Regions from separate parts of the Veillonella sp. LMAG:90 genome, predicted to be linked through region 2. Evidence: riboswitches for the same ligand, from Rfam matches in the RefSeq annotation. Region 2 holds a riboswitch; the other holds the start of a gene.

Region 1 (16,470 bases), 740 kb from region 2:
CCCGCTTCCGGACTTTGCTGCGTAATTACCGCGGTGTCATCACCGGCACCGCTAATTGTTGCATTAAGGCCTAAGGAAGCTAATGCGTCTTTGGCATCTTTAACTGTCATACCTACTAAATTAGGTAATTCTACTTTCTTACTCTTCACACGGTTTACCGTTACGTCTACGGTAGCGCCTTTAGTTACTTTGGAATCTCCCGGAGGTGATTGCATCAAAATAACACCATCTTCTTTACTGTCATCAGTACCTGCGGAAATCTTACCGATCACGAGGCCTAAGTTCTTGAGTCGCGAACGAGCCTGATCGATTGTCATACCCGTAATATCAGGCATCGTAATATCGCCGACGCCCTTACTTACAACGAGATGAACCGTACGTTGTTCCTTAACCTGTTCATTCGCTTCCGGACTCTGTGAAATAACCTGACCTGCCGGTACATCCGGATTAGATACTTCACTTACCGAAACACGCAAATGATTATCTTCCAGAATATGTTTAGCTACCGTTACTTGTTTGCCTACCACATTCGGCACATCTACAGTGGCATTGCTCCAGAAGTTACCGAAGCTTAAGAAGGCCCACACGAAGGCTAATAAGAAAACGATAAACGCACCCAATAAAATATATTTCTGCGGCAAGCGGCTCAGTTTAACCATCCAACCTTCTTGCGTCGGTTCACCGCCATAATAAACTTCATCGTCATCATCGGTTTCACCATAGGATGTTTCCGGTACCGGTGTCAACACCTGAGTGCCAAAATCATGAGGCGCCCGTCGGCCGCTGTTACTGTTCACAAAGCCTTGCGACATACGTAACGCGGCTATCATTTCCGTAATATTGCTAAACCGGTCTTCCGGTCGTTTCGCTAAAGCCTTAATGACCGCCGCTTCCAATAAAGTCGGAATACTCGGATTATAACGAGTCGGCGGGATTAAACGTTCCCGTACATGCTTCAAAGCCACGCTGATTGGCGTTTCCCCTTCATAAGGAACGCGGCCGGTTAACATTTCATAAAGCACAGCGCCCAAAGAATAAATATCGGTACTGCCGTTAACCGGTTTACCGCTGGCTTGTTCCGGCGATAAATAATGAGCGGACCCCATAATAGAGTTCGTATACATCATAGTAGTACCGGCATTCATGGCGCGAGCAATGCCGAAGTCGGTTACCTTAATGCGTCCCTGTTTGGTAATCAACACATTATGAGGTTTTATATCACAATGCACAATCCCCATGGCATGGGCGTGTTCGAGTCCTTCGGCAATAGCAATGGTAAACTTTACCGCATTATCGATGGATATACGTTCATGACGGGTAATATATTCTTTTAAAGTTTCCCCTTCAATGTATTCCATCACGATATAGTGATAGCCTTGGTCAAAACCAACATCGTACATGCTTACGATATTGGGATGACTTAATTTACCGGCCGCTTGTGCTTCGCGCTTAAAACGGGCTACGAAATCATCATCGCCGGCAAAGTTTGAATGTAATATTTTTACAGCCACCGGACGACCTAATAGCGTGTCTTCGCCTTTGAAAACATCAGCCATGCCGCCAACGCCGATTTTAGATATTATTTTATAGCGATTACCAAGGATTAACCCTTGTAATTTAGTTGCCTTCTCTTTCATGTTCTCACCTCGTTCTTAGCCTATAGTACCAATAACTATGGTTACATTATCGCGAGCCCCTTGATCATATACCAAGTCCATTAAATCTTCAATCAAGCGTTCATCTTTCGGTTCATTCCGAAAGGCCGCTTCAATTACGGCTTGTTCAATATAACCGGTGAGACCGTCAGAGCATAAAAGTATTCTATCGCCGGGCGCTACTTTTTGTACGCCTGCATCAATTTCTACAACAGGCGACACACCAACTGCCCGGGTCAGCACATTGCGTTGCGGATGTTGCAACATATCATCCGCCTTTAATTCACCTGCTTCATAGAGCGCCTGAACCATGGAGTGATCTGTGCTGATTTGAATAAGTCGGTCCTCATGAAATACATATAGACGGCTATCCCCTACATTGGCCCAATATAAATCGCTATCCTTAACATACGCAACAACCGCAGTTGTGCCCATGCCCTCCAAGGACGGTGTTGCTTTAACTCTTTCATATACAGCTGTATTGGCTTTAGCTACGGACTGACGCAATGCCTCAACCGAAACTTCCTGCCAATTCTGTATATCGCAAGCCAGTGTGTCAACTACCATAGTGCTGGCAATTTCACCGCCTTTGTAGCCACCCATACCGTCAGTGACAATACAAAAGGATTCTCCAATGTAAAAACGGTCTTCGTTGCGTTGACGCACCAAACCGATTTTACTCATGCCTATACTCTTCATAGGGCCTCCTTTACCTGTGATACCGATTACTCGCTTTCTTTGTTGGCTTGTTGAATCTTCAACTGACCGCAAGCAGCTTGAATGGCATCGCCCATTTCCTTGCGAACCGTTACGGATACTCCGTAGGAAGCCACAATATTTCTAAAAGCTTCCGTTTGACGGCGCGAAGGTTTAAACAATTTAATATGTTCATTTCCGTTAACCGGAATCAAATTGACATTACAATTTGGGAAGGATTTTACCAAAGCTCCCAATTCATGAGCATTCTCGATGGATGAGTTAATGCCGTCAATTAAAATATATTCAAAGGTTACACGGCGATCCGTTTTTTCATAATACGTCTTAACCACCGCCAACACATCGGCTAAATTATAGTGTGCGCCAATCGGCATGATTTCACGACGAATCTTATCATTCGGGGCGTGAAGGCTCAATGCCAATGTAATAGGAATACCTTCATCGGCTAAGAGATAAATATTCTCTACTACGCCGCAAGTAGATAATGTCATGCGACGATAGCCGATATCAAACGCTTCTTTTTCATGTAAAAGGCGAAGTGCATTAATTGTATTCGTATAATTTTGAAGCAGTTCACCGGCGCCCATCACAACAATGGAATGAATCCGTTCTTTTAAAAGGGCACCAAACAATAAGACTTGCGCCACAATTTCGTGGGTTTCCAAATTGCGATACAAACCGTCGGTAGTAGACGCACAGAAAACGCAACCCATGGCGCAACCCACTTGTGAAGATACACACACGGAATTACCGTACTGCTGTTTCATCAATACCGTTTCCACACGATTACCGTCTGCCAGTTCAAGCAAGAGCTTCTTAGTTTGGCCGTCAGGTGTTGTCTTCTCCGTTACGATTTTCGGCACGGAGATAGCACAATTCTCACTAAGCCACGCTCGTAACTCGCCCGGCAATTGTTGCATGTCCGCAAAGTCGAATACGTAGCGTTTATATATGTAATCCATTATTTGCTTGGCTCTGAAACGAGGAAATTTTGCCTCTGTTATAACAGCCTGCAATTCGGTTAGGTTCTTACCCAATAGTTCTATCATAGTTATATCCTTATTCTATGAAAATCATAATCAAATACTTTGAAAATCATATGTTAATAATTTACAGGATGGATAGAAGTCAATAGCGGTATTCAGATACAAATCAAAATATCCGTATCTAATATATATTGGCTATTTAGCCACTAAATTCCTTTAAAAACTATAAATTTCACGTAAAATTTTTATAAAGCTTTACGAAGTCGTGCAATAAAGAATCCGTCCATTTCATCACGATGCGGCCACAAGGTAACCATCGGTCCCTCAGCCTCAAAAGGCAAGAACGAAGACGCATCTTCTAACGTAAAATCAGTATGCGTTTTCAGGAAATTCTCCACTACCGCTTCGTTTTCCCCCTTGTTAATCGTACAAGTAGAATACACGAGGACACCGCCCGGTTTTACCGTTTTGGCGGCCTCGGCAATAATCTGCTTTTGCAATTTAGGAAGTTCCGTCAAGGACTCCGGTGTTTTGTGCCAACGCATGTCAAGTTTACGTTGCAAAATACCAAGTCCCGAGCAGGGTGCATCTACCAGTACCCTGTCAAACTGATTGTACCACGTTTCCGGCATTTGGGTAGCATCTTGCAAGTTAAAATCAGCAATTGTTACTCCTAACCGTTTCGCATTAGTCTCCATAAGCCCTAATTTATGCTCATGAATATCATCCGCCGTAATATGACCTTGATTGGCCATACGCGCCGCTAAATGCATGGTTTTACCGCCCGGTGCCGCACAACAATCGAGAACTTTTTCACCCGGCTGCGGATCTACCACATAAGCTACCGCCATAGACGCTTCATCGGTAAACGTAATTAAGCCGTCTTTTACAAGGGGCGCACTTTCCAGTGAACCGGTATGACGTGTAATATGGACCGCTTCCAGCAATTTTCCGGTAGGTTCTGCCTGCCAACCGGCTTTTTCAAAAGCCGCCATACCGTCAGCCACAGAGCCTTTCAAAGTATTGATGCGGGCCGTCAACTTCGGTCGTTCGTTAAACCAAGTACAAAGCCCTATAGTTTCTTCTTCGCCATACGTCTTGAGCCAATGTTCCAATAACCAGGTTGGCTGATTGTAAATGAAAGCCATGCGCTCTATATCATTTTTGGCAAGTTCGTCAATGCTGTAGCTATCGCGATTGCGAATGAAATTACGAAGCACGCCGTTCACAAAACCATCGAGGCCGCGAGCCATTTTTTTGGCCATTTTAACACTTTCATTGACGGCGGCACTGTCCGGTACTTTATCCATGTAAATAAGCTGATAGAGCCCTAAGCGCAAAATTTCCACTACAATCGAGGATAATTTGCGTAACGGACGTTTAGCGAGTGCCATAATAATGGCATCTAAATAATTGCGACGTCGTACGACGCCGTAGACGAGTTCCGTGAAAAAACGACGGTCTACATCACTTAATTTATTATCGCCCAGCATCTGCTGAAGTACGATATTAGCATAGGCGCCGTCGCGATTAATCTGCAATAAAGCTTGCACCGCCAAACGGCGTATATTAACTTGTGCTGTTCCTTTATCCATTGATTAATTTCTCCACCACTTCTTTAATTCGATCCGTATCAACCCGCGTATTACAGCAAGGTCCGCAAGGTCGTTCATTCAGAACGCCTACTACGGGAATCGGAAATACATCATTCATGCCACTTACCAAATCCCGTTCACAGGCGATGGCAACAATAGCTTTCGGCCGAATATTTTTAATCATCAAACGCGCCAAGGTACCACCGGTTACAACCACGAACTTACAACCGTAAGTATCGGCAATATCCAGTAAGGTGCCGACCTGACACCGACCGCAACGCTTACAGTTATGTACATCAGTCGTTACTTTATGAACACAGTCGCTTTTTTGCAAACAATGAGGTGTTAACAAAAGCAAGCGATCCGCCGGTACTTTGTACAAATTTAACTCAACCAAATGATTAATCAAATCAATCAAAGACTGGCTCACCTTATCCTTGGAGGCTCCCACCACTTTACCGGCCAGGAGGACCAAAGGGAAAAATGCATAGAGCCAGCGATTGCTGATGCGGAGCCATATAGGATGAATCCGCCAGTGATTCGTTGAAGCTAAAAGCATACTGCCCCACATTATCCAACATAATAGCGGGAATATGGCAAGGAGTGTTTCCACCCCATAGGCAATAGGTAAACCTAAGCGATGTAAGCCGGGCCACAGCAAATATGCCAAGGCCGCCCAAACAAGGGTAATGCCGGCAAACACGGCGAAGGTTAATTTAAAATATAAAGGATAACGCCCCAAAACGGGGTGATCCTGCTGTTCTTGATTACGCATTGAAAATGAGTCCTGCCTTTACTTGGTGACCACGACAAAAATCGCCAGCCGACATGCGTTTCTTATTATCCGGCTGAACTTCCAACACTCTCACTGCTCCCTCACCGGCAGCTACTACAAAATCTTGTTCGTTCACTGCCAAAATAGTACCGGCTTTTTGACCGGCCGATAAATTATGCTGTTTCATATCATCCATTGTCAGCGCTTCAGCTTGCCATACTTTTAAACGCTTGCCGTCTAAAAAGGTAAAACATCCCGGTGCCGGATTCAAGCCCCGCACCTGATTTGCCAAAGAAATAGCGCTCTTTTCCCAATCAATAGCACCCATCTCTTTGGTAATTTTCGTAGTATGAGTGGCTTTAGCGTCATCTTGTTTCACCGGCTGTAATTCACCGGCCTGTGCTTTCCTTAAGATATCATTAATGACTTCACCGCCCATAACGGCCAAACGATCAAATAATTCGCCCGTCGTTTCCCCGTCTTTAATGTCGGTTTTCACAACATCCAAAATATCGCCCGTATCGAGTCCGTCATCCATTTGCATAATGGTCACACCCGTTTCGGTATCACCGTTTAAAATGGCCCAATGAATCGGTGCCGCTCCGCGATATTTAGGTAACAAAGACGCATGCACATTGATACAACCGAATTTTGGCAAACGAATGAGCCATGGCGGTAAAATTTTACCATATGCCACTACGACGATAATATCAGGCGCCAATGACTCCAATAGGTTTTGTGCCGCTTCATCACGTAAAGTATTAGGCTGATAAACCGCTACGTCGGCTGCTAGCGCACACTCTTTAACAGGTGGCATTTGAACTTTTTTACCGCGTCCCTTTTGTTTATCCGGTTGGCAAAAAACGCCTACTACTTCATTAGGACCATCAATTAAAGCCTGCAAAGTAGGTACGGCAAAGTCCGGTGTCCCCATAAATACAACTCGTAATGAATTCATGAAAACCTCCTAAACCTCTACTGCTTCACCGGCGGATTTTTTTGCATCCGCTGCCGCTTCCTCCATAACCTCAGCCGCTTCATCTTTTACACGATATGCAGCTTCTACTTTTTCAATAAATAAAATACCGTCCAAATGGTCGATTTCATGCTGAATAATACGCGCTAAGAAACCTTCCGCTTTCAATTTTTTCTTCTTGTTATGACGGTCGATATAATGAACTTCAATGTCTTGATAGCGCTTTACGTCACCAAAATAACCGGGCACACTTAAGCAACCTTCAAGGCCAATCTGTTCCCCATCGCCTTTAACGATTACAGGATTGATGAATTCCTGCAAGCCCGTACCGTCATCAACTACGATAATACGTTTCGACACATTAACCTGTGGTGCCGCCAAACCGACACCGTCGGACACACGCATAGTTTCCGCCATATCGTCTAAAAGCTGGCGCATTTTTTTATTTACAAAATCTACAGGTTCTGCTACCTGTTTCAAGACAGGATGACCTGCTTTAATAATTTCTAATACCATATTGCCTCCTATTAAACGGGATCCACGTCAATTTGCAGTCCCTCTTGTGTAAAAATCCACGATGTATATATATATTCTTTTATTTTCTCTAAATGATTACCCCGCACCATAATCGCTACGCGATATAAATCGCGCACCTTTTTAATGCCTTCCTGATAGGGACCCATCACATCCAGTTCCCCCGGTACGGCAAACGGTTCCAATGCCGCTACTATACGCTCCGCTATGTCCATGGCTTTCGCTTCCTCTTTATGTTGAATACGAAAATGCATCATAGAACCTAATGGCGGATACCCCAGTAGTTCACGCGCTTTTATTTCTTCTTCGTAAAAACCCACATAATCATGAGCCTTACTCTTTATTATAGCATAATGTAAAGGATTATAGGTCTGAATTACAACTTGACCTTTACCGGTACTGCGCCCGGCTCGTCCCGCCACCTGCGTAAGTAAGTCAAACGTCCGTTCCGATGCGCTGTATAAAGGAATATTCAGTACCGAATCGGCCGTTAAAACACCTACTGCGGTTACCCCTTTAAAGTCATGCCCTTTGGCCACCATTTGCGTACCCAGCAAAATATCATAACGGCCTTCACCAAAGTCGTTTAGAATTTGTTCCCCATTGCCTTTTTTGGCTGTCACATCTTGATCGAGCCGCGCTATACGGGCCCCGCGGAAATTGCGCTGCAATTCCTCTTCCACCTTCTGCGTGCCGGAGCCGAAAAACTTAATCTTATGACTGCCGCAATGGGGACAAACCTTAGGTACCGGTTCATGATGTTCACAGTAGTGACAACGCAGTTCTTCACCTTCACGATGATACACCATGGCGATATCACAGTGAGGACATTTTATGGGTTCACCGCAATCGCGACACATGACAAAAGTACTAAAACCGCGACGATTTAAAAGGATAATCATTTGCTCTTTATTGGCTAAGGTCTGGCGAATTAAATGACTCATGGCACCGGAGAAAACGGAATAATTCCCGTAAACCATTTCTTCCTTCATGTCAATAATCTGTACTTTAGGCAAGGGCTGATGAAAAATTCGATGTTTCAATTCCAGTAAGGTATATTGTCCCTGTTTTGCCAAGTAGTACGATTCAATCGATGGCGTAGCGGACCCCAAAATGAGGGGACAACTATTAGCTTCGGCACGCCAACGGGCTACCATGCGTGCATGGTAACGTACCATGTCTTCCTGCTTGTACGACGTATCATGTTCTTCATCCACGATGATTAAACCGATATCATCAGTGGGAGCAAACACAGCGGACCTGGCACCGATAATAATATGGCTGTCCTTACGTCGTAAGCGCTCCCAGTTATTATACCGTTCACTGATAGTAAGCTTACTGTGAAAAACAACTACTTCGTCACCGAAAGTATCCACGAAACGCTTTACAATCTGATTGGTCAGCATAATTTCCGGCACTAACACGATGGCAATTTTATCTTTAGTCAAACAATCCTTAGCAGCCTTCATATAAATCTGCGTTTTACCGCTGCCCGTTACGCCATGAAGCAAGAATGTACCAGCTTCACTTGCTAGCACAGCTTTTTGAATGGGCTCATAGCATCGTAATTGTTCGTCCGTTAATGGCAAATCCTTGGCTTGACGGGCATCAAACTTCGTTTTTGTCTTACTGTATCGTTCTTCTACGGTAATGCCTTCATAGGTCATAACCTGTTTTATAACGGGTAAAGTAAATCCGTCTTTTTGCAGACTATGAACTGATGCGGTACCCAATTCCTGTAAATAAAAACCAAGTTCCCTTTGACGTTTTCGCTTCGGCGGAATATGTTCCGGCTTAAACCAAGGTTCAACCAGTAACCATTGTTCCTTTGGCCGTTCATAGCTTTTTAATTGCTTTTTATCGATTGTAAATAAACTGAGAGCTTCGGACAACGCACAAAGATAATACTCACTTAAGCGCTTTGCCGTAGCCAGCATTTCAGGCGTAAACCATGGTTCCTTATCCAATACTGCTTGGATAGGTTTAATTTGATACGACGGTACTTCTTCCAGCTCACGATAGCCAATAAGAATTCCTTCTTCACGAGTACGCCCCAAAGGGACAGCTACACGTGTGCCCGGCATAATCGTGCCTAAATGTTCCGGCACGGCATAACTGAACGGACTATTCATTTTTTTAGCCGGTCGATTGATAATAACCTCTGCTACACGCATGCTATCCCTCCTTTGCAGTATTTTTTATTATACCATTTTTTTCGATATTTTTAAACAATAGACATGGCGATTCGCATACAAATAATGCGTATTTTGAGTGTGGACTCTAAAAAATTCCCTCCCCGAACTTCGTTAACGAAAAAGTTGCTCGCGGAGGGAATTTACTTTGCCTTTTTCAGGCAATTATTTAATTATTCTTTCGTCAAATCCTTATATTCAGGAACCCATTTAACGGACTTTACTGCACTCGGCACTTCTTCTTTGGAAATTGTTGCCACGTTCTGAGCTACAGCCTCATTAGCTACAGCAATGGCAATCGTTTCAGAAAATTCTGTAAGTTTTGATACCGGTGGAATCGTAGCTGCCCCAGGTTTCGTCACATCAATGATACCGCCTAAGGAATGAGCTGCTTTGGAAATCATTTGGTCTGTCAAAAGTTTAGCTCCGGCCGCAATCGCCCCGAGACCAAGGCCCGGATAAATCAACGCATTATTGGCCTGACCGATGTCATACGTAACACCATTATACGAAACCGGTTTAGCCGGAATACCCGTTGCTACCAAGGCTTTACCATCAGTTCAAGTAATAAGCTGTTCCGCCGTTGCTTCCGCCAGTTCAGTAGGATTACTCAATGGGAAGATAATAGGACGTGCCGTATGAGCCGCCATTTCTTTTACAACAGCTTCCGTAAAGGCACCGCTTTTAGTGGAAGTGCCTACCAAAATTGTCGGATGAATGGCTTTCACACAGTCTTCAAGGGTCGTTAATTTCTTCGTATCGCCGCCTAAAGAAGCTTTAACATAGTCATTAGCTTCCAATTCACTGCGTTTACGGGCAAACGGTTTTTGTTCCGGTGTTAAATCATCCATATCGTCGAATAAAAGGCCCTGTTTATCTACCAAGTAGAATTTCTTGATAGCCTCTTTACGTGGTACGCCTTGGTCCACATATTCTTGTAAAACACGATTAGCAATACCGCAACCGGCCGTACCGGCACCGAAGCACATGTACACTTGATCTTTTAATTCTTCGCCGGAGATTTTTAAACCACCTAAAATACCGGCTAAAGAAATAATACCGGTTCCTTCAATATCATCGTTGAAAACAGGATATTTATCTTTATAGGCATTTAAAATATTAGCTGCATTGTCGCGACCGAAGTCTTCGAAATGGAGATATAAATTAGGAAATAATTTTTCAACAGTCTGAACGAATTGATCTACAAATTTATAGTACGGTTCACCGCTCACACGTTTATGTTTATTACCCAAATATAACGGATCATCCAATAGTTCTTGACGATTAGTCCCCACATCGAGCACAACCGGCAATACACGCTGTGGGTCCAAACCGGCGGCCGCCGTATACACCATCAGTTTACCGATAGAAATGGCAACACCGTTAAGGCCCCAGTCACCGATACCCAAAATAGCTTCCGCATCGGTTACGACGATTAAATTAATATCACGGCCATAAGCTGCATTTTTCAAAGCGTCTTCCATATTTTCCGGGTTATCAATCGATAAAAAGGCGGAATTCTGTGGCGTTGTATAATATTCGCTGTAATTGCGAATCGTATCGGCAATACATGGGTCATATACAATCGGCAAAAAATCTTCCACATGCTGGCTGAACAAATAGTAGAACAAGGTACGGTTATGGCTAAACACCTTCATTAGGAAATGGCGTTTATCCACATCGTTAGTTTTCATAGACATAGCTTGATATGCTTGAGCGGCCTGCTCTTCAATGGTCTGAATTTTGTCGGGAATCATACCATTTAACTTAAATAGTTCACGTTCTTCAGCACTGAATGCCGTTCCCTTATTCAAAAAAGGGTCATTAATAATATCATATGCATTTTTCATATAAATCCTCCTTCTGAATTACCGCTAATTCAAAAACAAAAAATTACATACGTTATCAGGGTATTATGAACGCCGATAATTGATAAACTAATTCAGTATCAAAACATGCTATATCGATATATTTAAACTTCTCTTCTTTAATTATACAATAAATATTACCACCATGGTCAAACACCTTTTTAATAAAGAAAACAATTTCACAAATTGCATAAAAAAGTATCCGGCAGAGTAAGTAATAATGTCTATCAAAAAAGCAGAGACCGTATCAATGATACAATCTCTGCTCTATAGATTTGAAATTAAACTCAGCTTGTTAAAATATAAGCCATTTAAAACTTACTCTGTTTAATTTCAGATTATTTAATTATAAACCCGTTTCTTTGCGAAGAACATCAGCTTTATCAGTGTGTTCCCAAGGCAAATCAACATCGGTACGACCAAAGTGACCGTAAGCTGCCGTCTGATGATAGATTGGACGGAGCAAATCAAGCATTTCAATAATGCCGGCCGGACGAAGGTCAAAATGTTTCTTAACGAGTTCGCCGATTTGCTGTTCGGAGATTTTACCGGTACCGAAAGTTTCTACCATGATGGATACAGGTTTAGCTACGCCGATAGCATAAGCAATCTGAATTTCACATTTATCGGCAAGACCGGCTGCTACGATGTTTTTAGCTACGTAACGAGCTGCATAGGCCGCACTGCGGTCAACTTTTGTAGGATCCTTGCCGGAGAATGCACCGCCGCCGTGACGAGCCATGCCGCCGTAAGTATCAACGATAATCTTACGACCTGTTAAGCCGGCGTCGCCTTGCGGACCGCCAATTACGAAACGACCGGTTGGGTTAATGAAGAATTTAGTGTTTTCATCAACAAAACCTTCCGGTAATACCGGTTTGATAACCAATTCTTTAAGGTCTGCTTCGATTTGTTCACGGGATACTTCAGGACCGTGCTGCGTGGAAATTACGATGGTTTCAATACGTTTAGGCACGCCGTCAACGTATTCAACAGTTACCTGAGTTTTACCGTCCGGACGAAGGTAAGGCAAAGTGCCGTCTTTACGAACTTTGGTCAATTGACGGGATAAGCGATGTGCAAGAGCAATCGGCATTGGCATGAATTCTTCGGTTTCGTTAGTTGCATAACCGAACATCATCCCTTGGTCGCCGGCACCGATTTTATCAAATTTATCTGCGCCGCCTTCACGAGTTTCCAACGCATCGTCTACACCCATAGCGATATCGGCAGATTGTTCGTCAATAGCTACATTAACGCCGCAAGTATCGCAGTCAAAACCGTATTTAGCACGAGTGTACCCGATTTCGCGAATCGTTTCACGAACAATATGATTAATATCTACATAACAGTTAGTGGAAATTTCACCCACTACATGAACTTGACCTGTTGTTACAAGTGTTTCACATGCTACATGTGCCGTTGGATCTTGCGCAATAATCGCATCAAGTACGGCGTCTGAAATTTGGTCAGCGATTTTATCTGGATGACCTTCCGTTACGGATTCAGATGTGAAAAATACATGTTTTTCAGCCATTTACCCTTTACCTCCATAAAAAAATTCCTCATCAGCCAAGCGATGAGGAATATAACCCCATCTTTCGGCATATACCGTCGGACTTAGCACCTTTTCACATGAATGGTTGCTGTAGCTTCACAGGGCCTTTCCCTCCACTACTCTTGATGAGACAAAAATTACTATTAATTTAATTGTGATAGTTTATATCACTGATTTATTATACTATGGAATTACAATTCTGCCAAGGCTGAAATAATTCGCTTAGCGACATCACTTTTTGTCATAAGTGGCAATTGCATAATTTGACCACCCGGATAAATAAAAGTAACTTCATTGGTATCAACGTTAAAGCCTGCATTTTGTTTGCTTACATCATTAGCTACGAGCATATCAAGATTTTTGTTAAGTACTTTTGATTTGCCGTACTCGATGACATTTTGTGTTTCCGCTGCAAAGCCGATAAGTTTTTGATGAGTTTTATTCGCACCTAGACCTTTCAAGATATCCGGATTCTTAACGAGTTTAAGCTCTAAGGTATCCATTTTCTTAATTTTGGTATCTGCCATGTTCTCCACGCGGAAATCGGCTACAGCTGCCGCCATAATAACGGCATCACAATCTTCATAACGACTGTTAACGGCTTCTTCCATATCGCGAGCCGAATCAACAGGCACAAATTCCACGCCATACGGCACCGGCAATGCGCTCGGTGCAGATATTAAAATCGTACGAGCCCCGGCCAAAGCTGCTTGTTCGGCCACAGCATAACCCATTTTGCCGCTGGAACGATTGCCGATATAGCGAACCGGGTCGATAGCTTCCTGCGTACCGCCGGCCGTTACAATTACGGTTTTACCTTCCAGCAAATCACTTTTCATCATATGGAAGGATAACCATTCCACAATCTTTGCCGGTTCCGGCAAACGACCTTTACCGACTATACCGCAAGCCAAGTGACCGCTGTCGGCTTCCAAAATATGCATGCCCAACTCGCGTAAGGTATTCATATTACGCTGTGTTATCGGGTTTTCATACATATTAGTATTCATGGCCGGACATAAGAAAATAGGCGCTTCGGTAGCCAATAGCTGCGTAGTCAACATATCATCAGCAATTCCGGCTGCCATTTTGCCAAGCACATTAGCCGTAGCCGGTGCCACTAAATAGGCATCGGCCCATCGGGCTAACGAAATATGCTCCACATTCCAATCATGTACATCTTCAAACATTTTAACAGCCACCGGATGGCCGCTGATTTCGCCGAAAGTCATAGGTGATACAAACTTGGTGGCGTTTTCTGTCATAACGACTTTAACTTCCGCGCCCAATTTACGTAAGCGACTAACCACCTCAACAGCTTTATAGGCAGCAATACCGCCCGATACGCCTACAATTATGTGTTTATTTTTCATCCTCTGCCCCTGTTGGAATTAAAATTTAATTATTTAATACCGTCTTTGGTACGTGTAAAACCGATTTTATCTTCCGCAATTTCATGTAATGCTACCGATACCGGTTTATCTGTGTCGAGACCGGATACTAAAGCATGGTCACCATCGGTAAGCTCACGAGCACGTTTCGCTGCCAAAGTAACCAAAGTGTATTTACTGTCTACATGTTTTTCCAAGTCCTTTAATAAAGGTTTTACCATCATAACGCATTACTCCTTTTTCCCACCATACTGTTTATAAATGTACTGGATTTTTTCTTTATTTCGTTTAATTTTGCAAGCTTCAGCTCGTAAAATAGACGCAACTTTTTCAACCGCATCGGGCAACACATCATTTACGACGATATAGTCATAGCGGTGAGCCAACGCAAGTTCCGAACTGGCTTTCGATAAGCGCTTATCAATGACATCGGCCGCATCCGTCCCGCGATCGCGCAAACGATTCGATAAAATATCTAAAGACGGCGGTACGATATAAATAAAAACGGCTTCGCTAAAGCGCTCTTTAACTTGCATAGCACCTTGAATATCAATTTCCAAAATAACGCTCTTACCTTCTGACAACAAGTCCATTACATGTTGTTTGGGAGTACCGTAAAAATTGTCGTACACCTGTGCATATTCAAGAAATGCATCTTCTTTAATTAAACGCTGAAACTCTTCTTTATCTCTAAAAAAGTAGCTAACCCCTTCTTCTTCACCGACACGAGGTGCACGAGTTGTCATCGATACGGAATACACAAGATTAGGCATTTGCTGGCGAAGGGCCGCACAAATTGTGCCTTTACCCGCACCCGAAGGGCCGGATAAGACAATTAAGATTCCTCTATCCGACATAATAACACCTACGCTTCCGTTGTTTCAGACGGTGTAGCCTGTACAATACGATGTGCTACGGTTTCCGGTTGGATAGCGGATAAAACGATTTGACCGCTGTCCATAACCAGAACGGCACGAGTCTTACGACCATATGTGGCGTCAACGAGTACGCTCTTTTCACGAGCATCTTGAATCATTCGCTTAATAGGAGCCGATTCAGGACTGATAATCGCAATGAGGCGATTTGCTGAAACCATATTACCAAACCCGATGTTTAAAAGTTTTGTATTCATACTTAGTGACTCCTTACTCTACTACCTACTCTATATTTTGAATTTGCTCTCTAATCTTCTCTAATTCACATTTCAATACTACAACGCGGTCAGTAATCTCTAAATCAGATCCTTTTGATCCCATCGTATTTACTTCACGATTCATTTCCTGTAACAAGAAATCTAATTTACGGCCAATCGGTTGATTCTCTTTGAGTGTGTCTTTTAATTGTACCACATGTGAGCCAAAACGTACAATTTCTTCTGTAATATCTGTTTTGTCACTCATAATGGCTACTTCCTGCAAAAATCTATCCATGTTGATATCTAAATCAGTTTTAGCCAAGGTTGCTTCAATGCGTTGCTGCAAACGTGTTTCATATTTCTTTACAGCTGCTGTTTTGTTGGCATCTACGGCTTTTAGCACATCTTCCAGTTTTGTTATACGACTTTCAATTTCGTTTGCTAAATGTTCCCCTTCGGCCGCCCGCATGGTTATTACGCCGGCGAGAGCATCACCTAATGCCTTCAAAGCCGTTTCTTGAAGTTTCGATTCTTCAAAAGGGACATCCTCCAAAAGAAGCCAATCCTGAGATACGGTCATCATATCTCGCAAGGCCACTTTTTTAATATCTTGAGCAAAACCGTTTTTTACCAAAAACTCGCGAATCTGCAATGCCAATGATTCATTCACGGTAAAAACTTTTTCCCGATCCCGTGTATTGCGTAGCGAAATATTGACTTCCACTTTACCGCGTTGCAATACACTTTTAATCTGACGGCGCAGCTCATTTTCAAAAAAAATCAACGTGGACGGCATATTAATATGCAAATCCAAAAACCTTGAATTAACCGTTTTTATTTCAACTGTAATCTGTAACGCCTCATCAGCGGCTATACCACGACCGAAGCCCGTCATGCTGTTCATAATAAAATAGGTCCTTTCCTTTAATTTTCGTCAATTTTCCTTATTTTTAGATTATTTTCTTATTGTTTACATTTTAACATGTTAGGCCTATAGGGTAAAGCGTTCAAATAGGTCATAAGTGTGATATACTTAAATAATAAGTATGTTTAGTAAAGGAGCAATTTATGAATTTAGATGGCTTAAC
Region 2 (16,470 bases):
CACCACGAGCCGCTCGACAAGTGACCAAAGCAGATTACAATTCGGCAGATTATCTTATCATCATGGACGAAAACAATCGTCGCAATTTGAGTCGCGTAATCGGCCCGGACGCGGACGGTAAAGTAAAGAAAATGCTTTCTTTCGTCGGCGAATCACGAGATGTTAAAGATCCATGGTACACCGGCAACTTTGACGAAACCTATGATGACATCAGTAAAGGCTGCGAGGCGTTGTTGGCGGAAATTAGAAAGCAGTATAACATTTAAAACTAGCTCATCTAAGTGCTTACTTAGATGAGCTTTTTCATTTAAACAATCACCTATATATTTAAAAAACATTGACATTTGTGTTATATAGAATTAAAATTAAAATACTAGTTAGGTAATTTGTTTTTAAAGAGGTCAGCAAACATTATGAATAATTACATAGAGTACAATAATAAAATGGCCTTCCATCCGGGCTACTATATACAAGAATTAGTTGAGGATAGTGGTCTTACCCAAGAAGATTTTGCCAAACGCTTGGATACGACACCTAAGAACCTTAGTCTTTTAATCAGAGGCGAACAAAATTTATCTATAGATATTGCTGTAAAATTAGCTCGGCTGTTCAACAACAGCATTGAGTTTTGGCTAAATTTACAAGCAACTTATGATGCTGCCTTAGCTGAAATAAAATCATCCGAAGAACTTGAAAAAGAGCGTCAAATATTTAAATTCATTAATTACAAATATTTTGTAAAATACTTTGATTTACCCCAAAATTCAAAAAATATAGATCTGCAAATTAAAACATTACGTAATTTTCTTCAACTTTCTACCCTATTACTACTTACAAAAAAGGATCTAATAAGCAAATTTAGAGATTCGACTGATAACTTGCCCCTGAATCAAGTGATTATGGCTAATGCAATGTTACAAGTAGGTATAAATCAGGCATTACAAATTGAAGCTGTTAATTTTAACAAAACTAAATTCAAGAAGTCTATTAACTTTGTAGATATTTTGTACGCGGATAATAAATTAAATTTCAATCTTTTAAAGAAGGAATACGCTGATTATTACGATAATATTGATGACACCTTATTAAACTCAGGTGTTATTTTAACAAAAATACCTGCTATGCCCGGTACAAACTTCCGTAGTGCTACTAAAAAACTAGGTTCCAATATTATGTTATTAATTAATGATACCAATACTAAATCAGCCAACACATTAGATACTATATTTGCCGAAATGACTAATATTGCCACCGGCAACTATGGTATTACGTTAAATAATTTAATACAAAAAAATCCTCGAAGTTTACCGGAGAATGTCACAACCAATAAGTTTATGAACTAATTCTCAATTCACTTCGAGGATTTCTTTATATTCTTCAAACCTTATCTAGCTTATTTTCTGGCTTCTGCCACCGCAACAACGAATTTTTTAGCTGTTTCGGTAATTTCAGTCAAAGATTTTCCGCCACCGGTCAACGCGCCGCCTGCCCCGACAGCAACAGCACCGGCTTTAAACCATTCGGCTACATTATCAATGCTTACGCCGCCGGTAGGCATCATTTGAGCTTGTGGCAATGGGCCTTTTACAGCTTTAATGAATTTGCTGCCCACAACTTCGCCAGGGAATACTTTAACAATATCGGCACCCAATTCCAAGGCTTGGATTACACCTTGAATAGTTGTAGTACCCGGCATGCAAGCTACACGATAACGATTACATAATTTGATGGTAGCTTCATCAAATGCAGGGGAAACAACAAAAGCAGCCCCATTTAAAATAGCCATGCGAGCTGTTTCCGCATCAAGCACGGTACCGGCACCAATAACAACTTGTGCATTATCTTTGTATTTTTCAGACAAAGTCAAAATGGCTTCATGCGCACGTGGCGTGGTGAAAGCTACTTCGATAGCCGTTACACCACCGGCAATGCAGGCTTCAGAAATCTGAACTGCTTCATCCGGCGTATTACCGCGAATAACGGCAACAACGCCTATTTTTTTTACTGTTTCAATAACTTGTAATTTGTCCATGATAAAATCCTCCTAATATATCCATTACTTTATTTTTTATGTCACTATACCTAATATTAAACACCGTGCAATGCGTGTAAGCGCTTACTTTTTAAGTTATAGGTTAGGTATATAAACTACATTTTATTCACTTAACTTAGCACTCTTTTGATACGTCGCCAATTGTTCCGGTGTAGGCAATCCTTCATTATCTCCTTCCACCTGCACCTGAAGTGCACCAATCGCTGCTCCGCGGCGAACCGAATCCGCCCAACTGAGTCCTTCCAAGCGGCCGCTGATAGTGCCCACCGCAAAACCGTCACCGGCTCCAACCGTATCGACTACCTGTTCCACCACATACGCCGGTGCATAGAAGGCTTCCGCTTCTGTTTTAACAAAAGAACCTTTAGTTCCCAATTTAATAACTACTGCTTTGGCTCCTTGTTTGAGATAGAAGTCCGCAATGGCTTCCGGTGTATCAAAACCAGTCAAAATTTTCCCTTCACCAAAGCCGGGTAACACAATATCCGCTAACGATGCCAAGTAGTTGATTGTTTCACGCATAGCTTCTTCGGAAGGCCATAAAGCAGGACGAAGGTTGGTATCAAAGGAAACCTGACCCCCATGTGCTTTAGCAGCTTTCATCATGGCTATGGATGTTTCGCGGCAACTATCCGACAACGCCGCCGGAATACCGGTAACATGTAAATGATCATATTTATCCCAAGCAACTGTATCAACGATAGCCGGTTCCATATACGAGAACGCTGTGAAACGCCGGAAATTAACAACCTCCGGATCGCCTTCCAACGTTTTTGCTTTAAGTTGCATGCCCGTTCGATTCACCTCATCGAGCGTAACATAGTCCGTATTAATATGCTGTTCTTTTAAAAAGTCCAAAATATGTTGACCAAACGGATCATTGCCGACACGGCTGATATACGACATATCATGTCCTAAGCGACTCATACCGACTGAAAAATTCACCTCCGCACCGCACACATAGCGGTGAAACGTGGTTACATCTTTAAGTGCCTTCGGCTCCGTTGCCACCATGAGCCCCATAGGCTCACCAAATGTTAAAACTCTTGCCACCCTCCATACCTCCTAAATATATTTTTAAAATGCCAATATCTCTTACAGGGAGTCGCGCTCCACAATTTTGCCCGACAAAATAATATGTTGCTTCGCCATAGACGTACTACCTGAAGCCTCCGATGTCACTAAATCCTCAGACGCTTTAAGACTAGCCGAAACCCTCAGCAGCAATAGACGTGCACATTCACTGCCTATTTGATGCGACGGTAATTCTATTACCGATATGCCCGGTCCGATACTATCCATCCACGGCCAATTATCATAACTGAAAAGTCCCACATCATCAGGGCTCCGTAATTTATTGCGCCTTAATAAATAGGCCATATCACTAAGTACAACACCATTACCGGCAAATAAAGCCAGCTTTTCACCGGCATCACGGGCCGCTGCCAAGGCAGAAAGAATCGCCGTTTTGAGAGACTCTTTATCTGCCTTAGTATATTCCAACGTCATAGCTTGGCGATTTGTTAAGGCTTCATACTGTGTCGAAAACTCATCAAATCGTTCACGCCGAATTCCATTGGTTCCAATTTGCCGCGTAGCAAAAAGAATGCGTTCATACCCCTTACTTAACAATAAGTCCAAACTATCCTTCGTCACCTGCTTCGTATCGACAGACACTATGTCACATTCACAGCCTTCAACCGGTCTATCTGCCAACACAATGGGCACCATGGTACGATTCACTTCGTTCAAATATGAAACATTCGCGCCGGTTGCATTGATAACAAGACCGTCCACACCTTGCGCAATCATCGACTGAATATAGCGTTTTTCCTTATCCGGATCATCACCGGCATCAGCCAATAGCACGGTAAAGCCATGTTGTTCGCAATACTCCGAAATACCGGTGTAAAGGATGGCCGAGAACGGGTTTGAAATATCTGATACGATAACACCAATCATATGACTTTGTTGCAACCGCAAACTGCGAGCCATGCGATTCGGTTTATATTCAATATCCTTGATGACTTCACTGATACGTTTACGTGTTTCTTCGGACATGAATTCATATTTCCCGTTTAAAAAGCGTGAAATTGTGGTTTTTGAAAAACCTGTTCGAGCTGCCACATCAGCGATTGTTACCTTTCCCATACAGCACCTCCCTACGCTAAAATCAATTTTTTAAGTCTCGTTCTAAGCTATGTATTCAATCACGTTCTAATTTATGCTTTAATTAACAGTCTACTTTGTTTTTATTTCACGAAATCGATTTACGAAATCGATTTCTAAACTTGTTATACTCATAATACATCATCAGAAATCGTTTGTAAAACCCTTTAACAATACTTTATAGTCATAGAACTGTCGCAATATGTAGCCTATTTATATTTTTCACAACAAATCATAACCACCCGTAGAACGGGTGGTTTGCTCTGACCCTATAAGGGTCTTTCTCTAGTGGTTGCCCTCTAAAGAGGGCTTTGAGTAATCTGACAACCACTCTATTACCACTGGCTGCCCCCTACTCGGGGGCTTTTATTTTTGCCTACTTTACCTGCTCACCCGTGAACGGGTCCATATATTCTTTAAAATTTAACGTATCTTGAGCTATATCTTCTTGTAATTGATTGCGAATATACTCCTTTATCGCTCCTTCGTATCTGCCTACCGTATCCACATAATATCCTCTACACCAAAAATGTCGATTCCCATACTTATATTTTAAATTAGCATGTTTATCGAATATCATGAGGCTACTTTTACTCTTTAAATACCCCATAAAACTTGATACACTTAAATGTGGAGGTATAGTAACGAGCATATGTATATGATCGGGGCAGCACTCCGCCTCTATAATCTCCACATTCTTTCTTGTACATAAATCTCTTAATATTTTCCCTATATCAACTTTTATTCGCCCATATATAACTTGTCGTCTATACTTAGGTGCAAAGACAATATGGTATTTACATCTCCATTTACTATGTGATAAGCTTTTTACGTCATTCATTGACATTGAACCTCCTAAGTTGAAATGTTGTGGTTGCCAGACCAACTTCATTGTATCATTAGGAGGTTCTTTCCTTTTCTATAAGAATTTTTTACCGACCCCCAGTTTAACTGGGGGTTTTGTCATGCCTATTCGGCGTACAAAAAGCCCGACTCTTCCCTTAATTATAGAAAGAGTCGGACTATATCCGATTTACATACTAAACTATATAATCAACCTAAAATATCTCCTGCACCAAGAACATGTACACAATGGTGCCTACGGCAATGCTAAGCAATAAATTGCGCCGCCAATAGTGAACGGCCGCCAATATTACCAAAGCAATGGCCTCCGGAATGCCGTTCGGCGCTACCGAGAGCGATACATCCTTTAACGAATACACCACCAAGAGCCCCATAACGGCGGCCGGCAACATATCGCCTAAGTACGTCACGATGGCCGGCGGTTTTTCCGACTTGGCAAAAACGACAAACGAAATAAAACGCGTAGCCATCGTACCAAGGACGACGGCGCCAATGGTAATCGTCATTTCCCAAGCTGTCATGAAGCCGTCCCCCCTTCATCTGCTAAATCCGTTTCTTTTTTACCCTTAAACTTATACAGTAAACTGAAGATAACTACCATGAGGGCCATGGCCGGCAGCATAAATACATCCGGCCCCAAGACAATACGCATCAAGAACGACACGCCGAGACCGATACAGCCGGGCAGTAAATTTTTGCCCTTTAACAGGATATCCAGGAATATAACCGCAAACAAGGCCGCTAGAACAAACTCAATACCTTTTAAGTTTAAGGTAATGAATTGACTGCCTATGGAGCCCATGGCCACGCCGAGCACCCAATAGACAAAGTTCAGCCACGTCACATGAAGATAAAACCAGCCTCTATCCACATTATCCGGCAAATTTACGGTCGCGTTGAGGGCAAACGACTCATCACACATGCCGAAAATAAGGGGATATTTTTTCCACCCCTGTGAAGTATAGCGGGTTAACATGGTCAACCCGTAAAAAATGTGACGTCCGTTAACCATAAAGGCCAGAATAAACGCCCCCAACGGATCAAAGGGAGCGGTCAATAAGGCGACGGTCACAAACTCCATAGAGCCTGCAAAGATGGTCGCGCTCATAATAATCGGCAAATACCAAGGCAGGCCCTGTCCTACGGCAAAGAGGCCGTAGGAGATGCCCAGAAATAAGAAGCCCGCACAAATCGGCACGGTTAAGGGAAAAGCGTAGCGAAACGCCTCCCGCCCCGCACTCTTGTCATGGCTCTTCTTACTACCATCGGGTGAAGTGGCAGCTTCAGTCGAAATATTATTTACATTGCGACTTTCATCATTCTTCATAGGGCCCCCAAGCCTTTTCAGCAACTCGTTTAATGAGTGCCAACTTAGCAAATTGTTCTTCTTCGGTTAAATTATTGCCTTCTTCCGTAGAGGCAAAACCACATTGCGGGCTCAAAGCCAATTGGTCTTTTGGCACATACAAGCTGGCTTCTTCAATACGAGCCAATAGGTCTTCTTCTTTTTCAAGTTCAGGGAACTTGGAAGTAACGAGTCCTAATACGACCTTCTGATTTTTTATAAAACGAAGCGGTGAAAACCCGCCGGCACGGTCGGAATCGTATTCCAAGAAGAAACCGTCAATGTTACAATGACCGAACAGTGTTTCCGCCACCGGTTCATAGCCCCCCGATGAGAACCAAGTGGAACGGAAGTTACCGCGGCAAATATGCATAGTTACAGCTAAATCGTCCGGTTTACCTTCCAAGGCATAATTAATTACTTCTACATATTTTTTAGCAATATGATTTAAATCTAAACCACGGGCCGCATATTCTTTGCGTTTTGTTTCATCGCAGAATTCACCCCAAGAAGTGTCATCCAACTGAAGATAACGACAACCGGCATCATAGAATGCCTTAATCGCCTTACGATAGGCTTTGGCAATGGCTTCAAATAAAGCCTCTTCATTTTTATACTGCGCAATAGGTTCATAATGTTCTTCGCGAACACAGCAAATCAAATGGAGCATGGATGGCGACGGAATCGTAAATTTAGCAACCGCTCTATCACCGGCCGTGGCTTTTACGAATTTAAAATCTTCCAAAAACGGATGGTTATCCGGGAAGTCGATATCGCCTACAATTTTAAGAGTGGCCGCTTTAGGCTGATGGCCTTTAAAAGCTACGGACCAATGGTCCGCTTTAATACGTTCAACGCCCACCAATTGTTCCAAGAAATCTAAATGCCAGTACGCACGGCGAAATTCACCATCTGTTACAGCTTTAAGACCTACGTTAACTTCTTTATCGATTAAGTCGCGAATGGCTTCATCTTCTACCTTACGAAGTTCCGCTTTACCAAGAGTCCCCGCTTCTACTTCTTGGCGCGCTTTTTTTACAGATTCAGGTCGTAAAAAACTCCCCACAACATCATAGCGGAACGGACCTTTCCCAATTGTCTGCTTTGCATTACTCATATTCTCAATCTCCTCTCAAAAGTGGCAGCTAATAAAAAAAGTCGTCAACAAATGACGACCTACTGTCTTATCATCTGCCGGTTACCCGTTGGACTTAGCACCTTGCCTCTTGCATATGCATCAAGCAGGTTGCCGCAGCATCACCGGGCCAAATCCCTCAGCTGCTCTGGATGATTCTATAAAATTATAGCTACCTGGGGGTAAAACATTACCCTTTCGATGTATATTATAATACTTCAATCAGAGATACATGTCAACTGTAGTTATACAAAAAGAGCATCAAATACTGTGATTGTCACAAGCATTCGATGCTCTATGATTCGCTAATCGGAATATTCGTTTATCTCGTTATCGAAATAAACGTTTATTCAATTCTCAGCCTATCCTCTTATTCAGGTTTCTTGAATTTAGGGGATGTTGGGCAAGTTTCAGGCGTTACATCTTTACGTACACCAAGATCGCTACTGCGGTCGGTGAAATGAGTGTGTAACAACTGTTCGGACAATTCGCCCAATGGTTTATCAAAGAATTCAGTGTAAATTGCTTTGATTTCAGGGTTTTCATAGCTGGAACGAAGTTTCATGTTGGAATCCATATCATAGATACCTTTGATACGAGCTTCACGAACTTTGTTAGCTACCGGCATTTTAACGCGTGGCTGACCGCCGCCACCGATACAACCGCCAGGGCAAGCCATCATTTCAACGAAATCGTATTTTTTACCATTAGCTTTCATGTCGTCCAAGAATGTACGGATATTTTTACCACCATGAACAACTGCTAATTTTAATTTTTTGTCGCCAATTTCAACTTCCGCTTCGCGAACGCCTTCCATACCGCGAACTTCCTGCAAGTTAGTGTAACGTTCAGGAGTTGGTTCTTCACCGGTAATGAATTTGTAAGCACTACGAACAGCTGCTTCCATAACACCGCCGGTATTACAGAAGATTACGGAGCCACCGGTTTCAGCACCGATGTATTTATCCATCTGAGATTCTTCTACCTGAGTGAAGTCGATACCGGATTCACGAATCCATTTACCGAATTCACGAGTCGTAATACAGTAATCGGTATCACGAAGCTCTTCTTTTTCCCAGTATGCAGCGGATTTATTCTGTTCAGGACGACGAATTTCGAATTTCTTAGCCGTACAAGGAGCCACGCTCACGGATACGATTTTCTCAGGATCGATATTCATCTTCTTAGCGAAATATGTTTTAATAACAGCTGCTTCCATAGCGATACAGCTGCGAGTTGTAGAAATGTTTGGTAAATATTCAGGATAGTAAGTTTCGCAGAATTTTACCCATGCCGGGCAGCAGCTTGTAAACTGTGGCAATTCACCATGACCGTTTACAACGCGTTCGATTAATTCGCTGGCTTCTTCCATAATAGTTAAGTCGGCACCAAAGTTGGTATCTACTACATAGTCGGCACCAAGTTGACGCAATGCACCAATCATTTTGCCTTCTAAAACGGAACCCGGTTCATAACCGAATTCTTCACCGATACCTACACGTACAGCCGGTGCAGTTTGGATAACAACGATTTTATCAGGATCGGCGATAGCTGCTTTTACTTCGTCCAGTTCGGAACGTTCGTTCATGGAATCGAATGGGCAAGCGGCTGCGCACTGACCGCAATGAACACAAATCGGTTCATCACCGGTAGATTCTAAATCGTAGTAGTCAAGTACACCCATAACGTCAGCACAAGCACGACGGCATAATGTACAGTTTTTACATTTAGTTAAATCATGAATGATTGCAGGATTGTTCTCTGAAATCGGAACACGACGATCAATATGTTGGAATCGACTTTCGAAACTCATAGTTTTGCACCTCACACAAATAATACTAGTTATGTATTCAATATAATCCAACCTCTGTTGGAACCGACATCGACCAAAATTGTATGGTTGTGAGTGATGTCTCTTTGTAGTATAGCAAATTAAATCTCCTGTTTTCAAATAGGAATTAGATTATCATTGTGCATTATTACTATGCAAAAAGTATGATAATACCGCCTTTTTTAGAGGATTTAAAAAATCAAAAAACAGCCTTCGAACAAAGGCTGTTTTTATAAATTTTGTTGCATTAGTTTACTACTTGTGTCTACTCGATACGCACTTTCAACTATTTACAATACGATGTCATCAAATAACCCCTTAGGCAAGAAACGGTCTTACCGATGCAAAGTAAACTGAGCCAATGAGTACAGTGTCTTGCCTTTAATCACGCAAGCTTCTACGTCTGTTCTAATCAACTCTTTTACCTTGAAAACAAGCGCTATGGCCGACCAATAGCTGCATAATTCCGCCATTTCTTCCAAGTTTTGATGATACGCAGACCATAAGGAAACCATATTTTTTTCAAATAATGTTTCACCTAATACGAGTCCCCCTATAAAAATAGCGAGGTAGCTAAGAAGCGTGCGATCACTAAGATGCTCTTTATATAAAGTAACTAATAAAGAGCGTCCTCGCCACACAGCAATACAGAACAAAATTGCCATGGCACTTAAAAACCAAGGTACGTAGGCGCCAAACCATACTTCATGTATTCCCGGAAATTCCGGTCCGGTGGCCGTCCATGCCATCGGATAGAAAACACGACCCCAACTCAATTCACGACCCAGTGCCACTAAAAATAATACCGCCGCACTCAGCCAAAGCCACCGCGTAGAGCGAGCTCCTGACATTGACCACTTAACCGTCATTACAAAGCCCCCTAATAATATGAGCGCCTCTATATTTTCAATCCAATTATTTTCCCAAAAAGCCCAATCGGGTAAAAGTAAGGCTAACGGCCAAACGGCTATTAGCAGCACTATGCTTACTTTGTTAATTATTTTCACTCTATTACCTCCGTATCTGCTTGTAAGTTCACTTTTCGTATATCTTGTGAGTTCTCTTTTTCGTACATGATATATATATTATTAATTTCATTATTTAGAATGTTCATACATCATTATATGCAGTTTATAAAATGTTTATAATTTGTAAATATTTTATTTAAATTTGACGCTTTTTTTACAATTAATCAAACAAAAAAAACATTTAGCGTACCACTATATATAAAATGTTCAAAATGGCGTTAATAGGGTTCTTATTATTGTTAATAATTCTCTTTATAAAAAAAATATATCAAGTTTATTTCACATGATGTACGAGAATTTGCCGGTATACATCATTTTTCAACGCATTCTCAAACATAATTTAATATTATTTTTCATATCCGAGTGAATCACCATGGCTTCGGCACGTTTGTATTCTCCGGTTATTTGGCGTATAATCAAAATTAATAAGAGCTACAATAATATATGTTAGCTGATAACTCTATACATACTCACTAATTTAAACGAGGTGACAATATGAAAATCATCGTAATGGAACCATTAGGCGTATCCGCCGCCAAAATCGAAGAAGTCAGTGCCCCACTTAAAGCAGCCGGCCATGAGTTCTTCTATCCTGAAACGCAGGAATTAGACCAAGCAAAATTATTGGATCGCGTAAAAGACGCGGACGTGTTGATTTTGGCCAATCAGAAATTATCCGGTGACATCATTCGCCAATGCCCGAATCTTAAAATGATTTCTATCGCCTTCACCGGCGTGGATCATGTAGATTTAGACGCCTGCCGCGAACGCAATATTACCGTATGTAACGCCGCCGGCTACTCCACCAACGCCGTAGCTGAGCTCGCTTTTGGTCTTGCCATTTCTGTAATTCGCAATATCGTGCCTTGTGACCACGAAGCACGCCACGAAGGCACCAAAGCCGGTTTGGTAGGTTTTGAACTTTTTGGCAAAACCTTCGGCGTGGTTGGTACCGGTGCTATCGGTCGCCGCGTAGCTGAAATCGCCCTCGCTTTCGGTTGCAAAGTTATTGCCTATAACCGCAGTGAAAAACAAGATCTCATCGATAAAGGCGTTAAATTCGTTACCAAAGAAGAATTATTCCGCGAAGCCGATTTCGTATCTTTGCACACACCGTTAACAGCTGAAACGAAAGGCCTTGTAAATGCCGACATGATTAAGCTCATGAAGCCAACCGCCGTGCTTATCAACACGGCCCGCGGTCCCGTGGTAGATAGCGAAGCCTTAGCGTCCGCCCTTAACGAAGGTCGTCTCGCCGGCGCCGGTATCGATGTATTCGAAACGGAACCACCTATTCCGGCCGACCATCCGCTATGTCATGCTAAAAATACCGTACTCACACCGCACGTAGCTTTCGCCAGCAAAGAAGCACTCGAAACCAGAGCAGATATTGTCATTGAAAATATCAAAGCCTGGGAAGCGGGCAAACCTCAAAACTTGGTATAACTTGATATAACTTGAATCAAAAAAGCAACCGAACTTACATAACACTGTAAGCATCGGTTGCTTTTTATAATCATCGCCCTAAGGTTAATGACTATTTAGTTTTTCAAGTTTTATTCTCAGCCACAATTAATATTGGTCGTCAATAATTTCGGTGCCCTGCTCTTTGAGTGCGTCTTCCACCCATTGACGGTCCGCATCACCGGTCAAGGCTGCATGCACATTAGCGGCATCTTTAGCTTGTATTTTTTTAGCCCCTGCCAAAATCTCTTCCGCATCCTGCCAAGGCACAACGATAACGCCGTCGCGGTCCATAACGACAATATCCCCCGGATTTACGGAAATGCCGCCGCAAGCGATTGGCGTGTTGATTTCACCGGTGCCATCTTTGTAAGGGCCTGCCGGATTGGTACCGTTTGCGTAAACAGGCATGCTCATAGCCTCTACCGCATCACTGTCGCGAATCGGTCCGTCAATTACGAGGCCCGCAATTTGTTTATAAATCGCATAGCCCAGCATGACTTCACCCATGAGCGCCCGATATTCCGTGCCACCGTCATTGGACACCATAATAACATCGCCGGGCTGCGCCATATTGAGAGCTTTATGAATCATTAAGTTATCGCCGCCACGCGTTTTTACCGTCAAAGCACGGCCTACCGTCACCGGTTGTTTAGGTGAAGATTTCAAAGAAACACGCGGATGCAATGCACTGAGGCGCCCCATACAATCCGCCACATTCGCAGCCGGAATCCCCTGATATTCGTTCAATAGTTCATCACTTACCATCGGTCTTTTTAAATACACTCGATTACCTACTGCCACTAGTATCACTCCATTCTTTTGAAAACATCATCACTTTTTGCTATGACTACCTTATATATCTATAATACTGGATATCCTCTCTTTTTTACAAGTAAAAAGAGGTATAATATAGATAAGCACAAATAATTTAGAATTGACTTTACCTCGTTTTTGTGTAAAAATTATTTGAATATATTATCAAAGGAGGCTTACGATGGCAGACGACAGACTTATAGTAGCCCTTGATGTGGCCACCATGGAACAGTTAAAAAACTTGGTGACTACCTTAGGTGACTCCGTATCGTATTACAAAGTGGGCATGGAATTATTTTATGCCGCCGGTGCCGAAACGGTGACGTATTTGCAGGAACAGGGAAAATCCGTATTTCTCGACTTGAAATTGCATGATATTCCAAACACAGTAGCACAGGGGGTAACTTCACTTACTCACTTAGGTGCCAAGCTCATCACCTTGCACAGCCAAGGCGGACCCGTTATGATGGCGGCAGCCGCCAAAGCAGCTACCGAAGCAGCTGAGAAATTACAGGTAGAACGTCCTAAACTCTTGGCCGTAACCGTACTCACCAGTTTTGACGATGATGCTTGGACTGCCATCGGCGGTCAATTACCGATTCGCGATCAGGTAATCCGGTTAGCCAAACTTGCTAAGGAATCCGGCATGGACGGCGTCGTAGCCTCCCCGTTGGAAGCCAAGGCCATCCGCGAAGTGTGCGGCGAGGATTTCCTCATCGTAACGCCAGGCATTCGTCCGAGTTTTGCGGCCGCCAACGACCAGAAGCGCATCGCTACGCCAAAGAGTGCGTTAACCGACGGTGCCTCGAAACTCGTAATCGGTCGACCAATTACCAAAGCCGACAATCCGCAGGAAGCGGTTCGTTTAATTGTTGAAGAAATGGAGGCTGTTCACCCATGATGACAGAACAAGAAGTAAAACAATTATTAATTGACACCAAAGCGATTTTAGAAGGCCATTTTCTTTTGACCTCCGGACTTCACAGCCCTATGTATGTTGAAAAATTCAACGTATTGCAACATCCGAAATATACGGAACGTCTTTGCCAAGAATTGGCCGAACGCTTCAAGGCTCAGAATGTTGAACTCGTTATCGGACCTATGACGGGTGGTATCTTGTTGGCTCACGAAGTAGGTAAAGCTTTGGGCACCCGTGCTATTTTCACCGAACGTGAAAAAGGCGTTATGACCTTACGTCGCGGGTTCCGCATTGAACCGGGCACACGCGTACTCATCGTTGAAGATATCGTAACCACCGGCGGTTCCGTTCGCGAAGTTGTAGACGTAGTAAAAGCTTCTCAAGGCGAAATCGTAGGTGTAGGCCTCTTGGTTAACCGTAGCGGCGGTAAAGCGGACTTCGGTATTCCAAACGATAAAGTGCAGGCTTTATTGAACCTGACCGTACCGACCTACCAGCCGGAAGAATGCCCACTTTGTAAAGATCATGTGCCAATGACTGAACGCGGCAGCAAACATATTAAATAATTGATTATAAACTTATAGGACATTTTGAGTTGGTCTTTAGACCGATAGGATTAGTGTTTATCTAGTCTTATCGGTCTTTTATTTTTTGATTTCAAAGGCGTGCGGACAAAAAAAGCCCTTGCCTGAATTTCAAGCAAGGGCAAGCTACAACTTAAGCGAATATTCTGTTCAAACAACCCTACACGTCATAATTAAACGTAGCAGTCTGTATTACATCATCATTCAAGCTACGGCCAACAACACATTTTTCATGAAGCAAGGTTTCAATTTTACTGCGGTCTTCTTCTTTAACCGCTTGCGGCAAATGGAAGTCAATTTTAATTTCTTTAACTCTAAATTCTTCGGAGCTCACCTCGGTGGCCACTTCGGCATAGGCACCAACGAAATCATAGCCCATTTTACCGCCGATAAGCCCCATAATGGATAGCGCACAAGAAGCAAATGTATCAGCTAACAATTCAACCGGTGAAAACGATTCTTCCAAACCGCCCACATCTTTGCCTACATCAGTAAATACAGTGTGACTCTTTTTAGCGTTTGTTAATTCATTTCTCAAATGTGCCTGCATTACAACTCGTGACATACTGCTACCTCCTTGTGAATAATCTGCCAAGTATCAAATTCAAAAGTTATTATAAAAATAGCTTTCGCTACTTTATAAACCGATCGATAGCTTCATTCAATTTATCAAGGGTTTCCGTATCATTATCTTTTACCGCATCAACGATACAATGCTGAATGTGGTCCTTCATGACAACACGGCTCACACTTTTCACCGCCGAATCAACCGCGGCCAGTTGCACCAACACTTCACTGCAGTCGCGTCCATCCGCCACCATCCGCTTTACCGATTCCAAATGACCGATAATACGTGACAAACGATTCAATACCGCCTTAGTCTGCGTGTGCGAATGCGTATGTCCATGAGTGTTTTCATCTGTATGAGCGTGTTCATGAGAATGTTCATGGCCGTGTATATGTTCATACATCGCCTCATGACTGTGGGCAATGCCTAATTCATGTAATCTATCGTGCTCCGTTTGCGCCACGTAATCACCACCTTGTTTCGTCTGTTATAGATTTATTATAACATATTGCACAAGATGTCTTATTGTAAAATACTATGGTATTGTAAAAACTATGGTATTGCAGTTTTAACTATGGAAATGCAGTTTTAATTATGGCAGTGCAGCTTTAGTATTTACCGTTTAAGTAATGTGCGCGCTTCTGCCAATTGTTTGGTCAACTCGGATTGAGGATTGGTTAAAACAGCTGCCACCGTCCCCGATTCCACAATGCCCCCTTCAGCCAATAAATATATGCGTTCACATAAAGATTCAGCTACCGTTAAGTCATGGGTAATGACTAAACCGGCGAGCTGATTTTTTTGTTTTAAATCATTTAATACGGCTAATACTTCCGCTTGTGTTTGCCCATCCAAAGCAGATGTCATTTCATCACACAAAAGTAAGGACGGATTATTGGCAATAGCCCGCGCCAAAGTGGCTCGCTGACATTCCCCGCCGCTTAACATATGAGGATAGCGCTTGCTGTATGAACTTGGCAAATTCACAGCGCCCAAGAGGGTAGCCACCTGATCTTCGCAGGCTGAAGCAGAACTTGCGGCCGGTGAAAACCGGGCCCTGTCGGCTGCGCCTAAAATAGTGCATTCTTGCGATAAAAACCTGACATTTTGTGCCCCTAAGGATTGCAAAGATTCCGGCTTCACCGGCTTTACCGGCTTATGTTTGATAGCTTCTTCAAGGCTCCATCCGATTGTTTGACGCGGATTAAAAGAACTTTGCGGATCTTGCCAAATCGGCTGGACTATTTGTCCCAACTCAGCAGGCGAATAATTGGCGAGCTCCTTTTCATCATATAAAATCTCACCGTTTAAAGTGGGCTGCCAGCCCAGTAAGCAGCGAAACAAAGTGCTCTTGCCAGCCCCGCTGAGACCAACCAAGGCCACCCATTCACCACGATGAACCGTTAAACTCACATCATGTAATACGGAGTTACTGTCAGCCTCGTAACAGGCTTGGAGATTTTTAATTTCTAAAAGCGGCGCCGCCGCAACGTCTGTTACTGCCACAGCACGATGCGCTTTGTCAGTCGTAGTGATGTCTTCCACGCTAATAGACGCTGAATGATAGCCATCGTTCACAGGAGCCTTCAAATTTGGCAAACGACCGTCCTGCAAATTTGGCAAATGACCGCCCTGCAAACATTGCAGGCGCCCCTCCTTCAATTCATATACGCTGTCACCGATACAGTTTGCCA

The links. A riboswitch is a leader RNA that binds a small molecule or an ion and turns the genes downstream of it on or off. The one in region 2 is predicted to bind S-adenosylmethionine.
Region 1: it holds a riboswitch for S-adenosylmethionine, as region 2 does, so the genes downstream of both, metK (methionine adenosyltransferase) here and CCC71_RS03985 (5-methyltetrahydropteroyltriglutamate--homocysteine S-methyltransferase) in region 2, are expected to answer to the same signal.

The regions. Positions count from the first base shown of each region.
Region 1 covers NZ_NAND01000001.1:1,648,074-1,664,543, forward strand. Annotated here, with positions in the region: gene pknB (Stk1 family PASTA domain-containing Ser/Thr kinase) at 1-1,637, opposite strand, end outside; gene CCC71_RS07265 (Stp1/IreP family PP2C-type Ser/Thr phosphatase) at 1,653-2,354, opposite strand; gene rlmN (dual-specificity RNA methyltransferase RlmN) at 2,381-3,421, opposite strand; gene rsmB (16S rRNA (cytosine(967)-C(5))-methyltransferase RsmB) at 3,604-4,953, opposite strand; gene CCC71_RS07280 (DUF116 domain-containing protein) at 4,946-5,728, opposite strand; gene fmt (methionyl-tRNA formyltransferase) at 5,721-6,686, opposite strand; gene def (peptide deformylase) at 6,696-7,220, opposite strand; gene priA (replication restart helicase PriA) at 7,232-9,412, opposite strand; partial or broken gene CCC71_RS07300 (malolactic enzyme) at 9,604-11,280, opposite strand; gene metK (methionine adenosyltransferase) at 11,645-12,835, opposite strand; SAM riboswitch class I at 12,890-12,988, opposite strand; gene coaBC (bifunctional phosphopantothenoylcysteine decarboxylase/phosphopantothenate--cysteine ligase CoaBC) at 13,048-14,229, opposite strand; gene rpoZ (DNA-directed RNA polymerase subunit omega) at 14,259-14,471, opposite strand; gene gmk (guanylate kinase) at 14,478-15,104, opposite strand; gene remA (extracellular matrix/biofilm regulator RemA) at 15,113-15,379, opposite strand; gene CCC71_RS07330 (YicC/YloC family endoribonuclease) at 15,405-16,286, opposite strand; gene CCC71_RS07335 (Rqc2 family fibronectin-binding protein) at 16,451-16,470, shown strand, end outside.
Region 2 covers NZ_NAND01000001.1:904,254-920,723, reverse strand. Annotated here, with positions in the region: gene CCC71_RS04025 (low molecular weight protein-tyrosine-phosphatase) at 1-266, shown strand, start outside; gene CCC71_RS04020 (HigA family addiction module antitoxin) at 414-1,343, shown strand; gene CCC71_RS04015 (bifunctional 2-keto-4-hydroxyglutarate aldolase/2-keto-3-deoxy-6-phosphogluconate aldolase) at 1,394-2,032, opposite strand; gene CCC71_RS04010 (sugar kinase) at 2,156-3,106, opposite strand; gene CCC71_RS04005 (LacI family DNA-binding transcriptional regulator) at 3,149-4,204, opposite strand; gene tnpA (IS200/IS605 family transposase) at 4,599-5,063, opposite strand; gene CCC71_RS03995 (branched-chain amino acid transporter permease) at 5,281-5,607, opposite strand; gene CCC71_RS03990 (AzlC family ABC transporter permease) at 5,604-6,413, opposite strand; gene CCC71_RS03985 (5-methyltetrahydropteroyltriglutamate--homocysteine S-methyltransferase) at 6,403-7,548, opposite strand; SAM riboswitch class I at 7,616-7,725, opposite strand; gene CCC71_RS03980 ([FeFe] hydrogenase, group A) at 7,937-9,379, opposite strand; gene CCC71_RS03975 (hypothetical protein) at 9,733-10,404, opposite strand; gene CCC71_RS03970 (2-hydroxyacid dehydrogenase) at 10,921-11,871, shown strand; gene CCC71_RS03965 (RraA family protein) at 11,998-12,693, opposite strand; gene pyrF (orotidine-5'-phosphate decarboxylase) at 12,887-13,606, shown strand; gene pyrE (orotate phosphoribosyltransferase) at 13,603-14,190, shown strand; gene CCC71_RS03950 (OsmC family protein) at 14,369-14,773, opposite strand; gene CCC71_RS03945 (metal-sensing transcriptional repressor) at 14,841-15,239, opposite strand; gene CCC71_RS03940 (ABC transporter ATP-binding protein) at 15,392-16,470, opposite strand, start outside.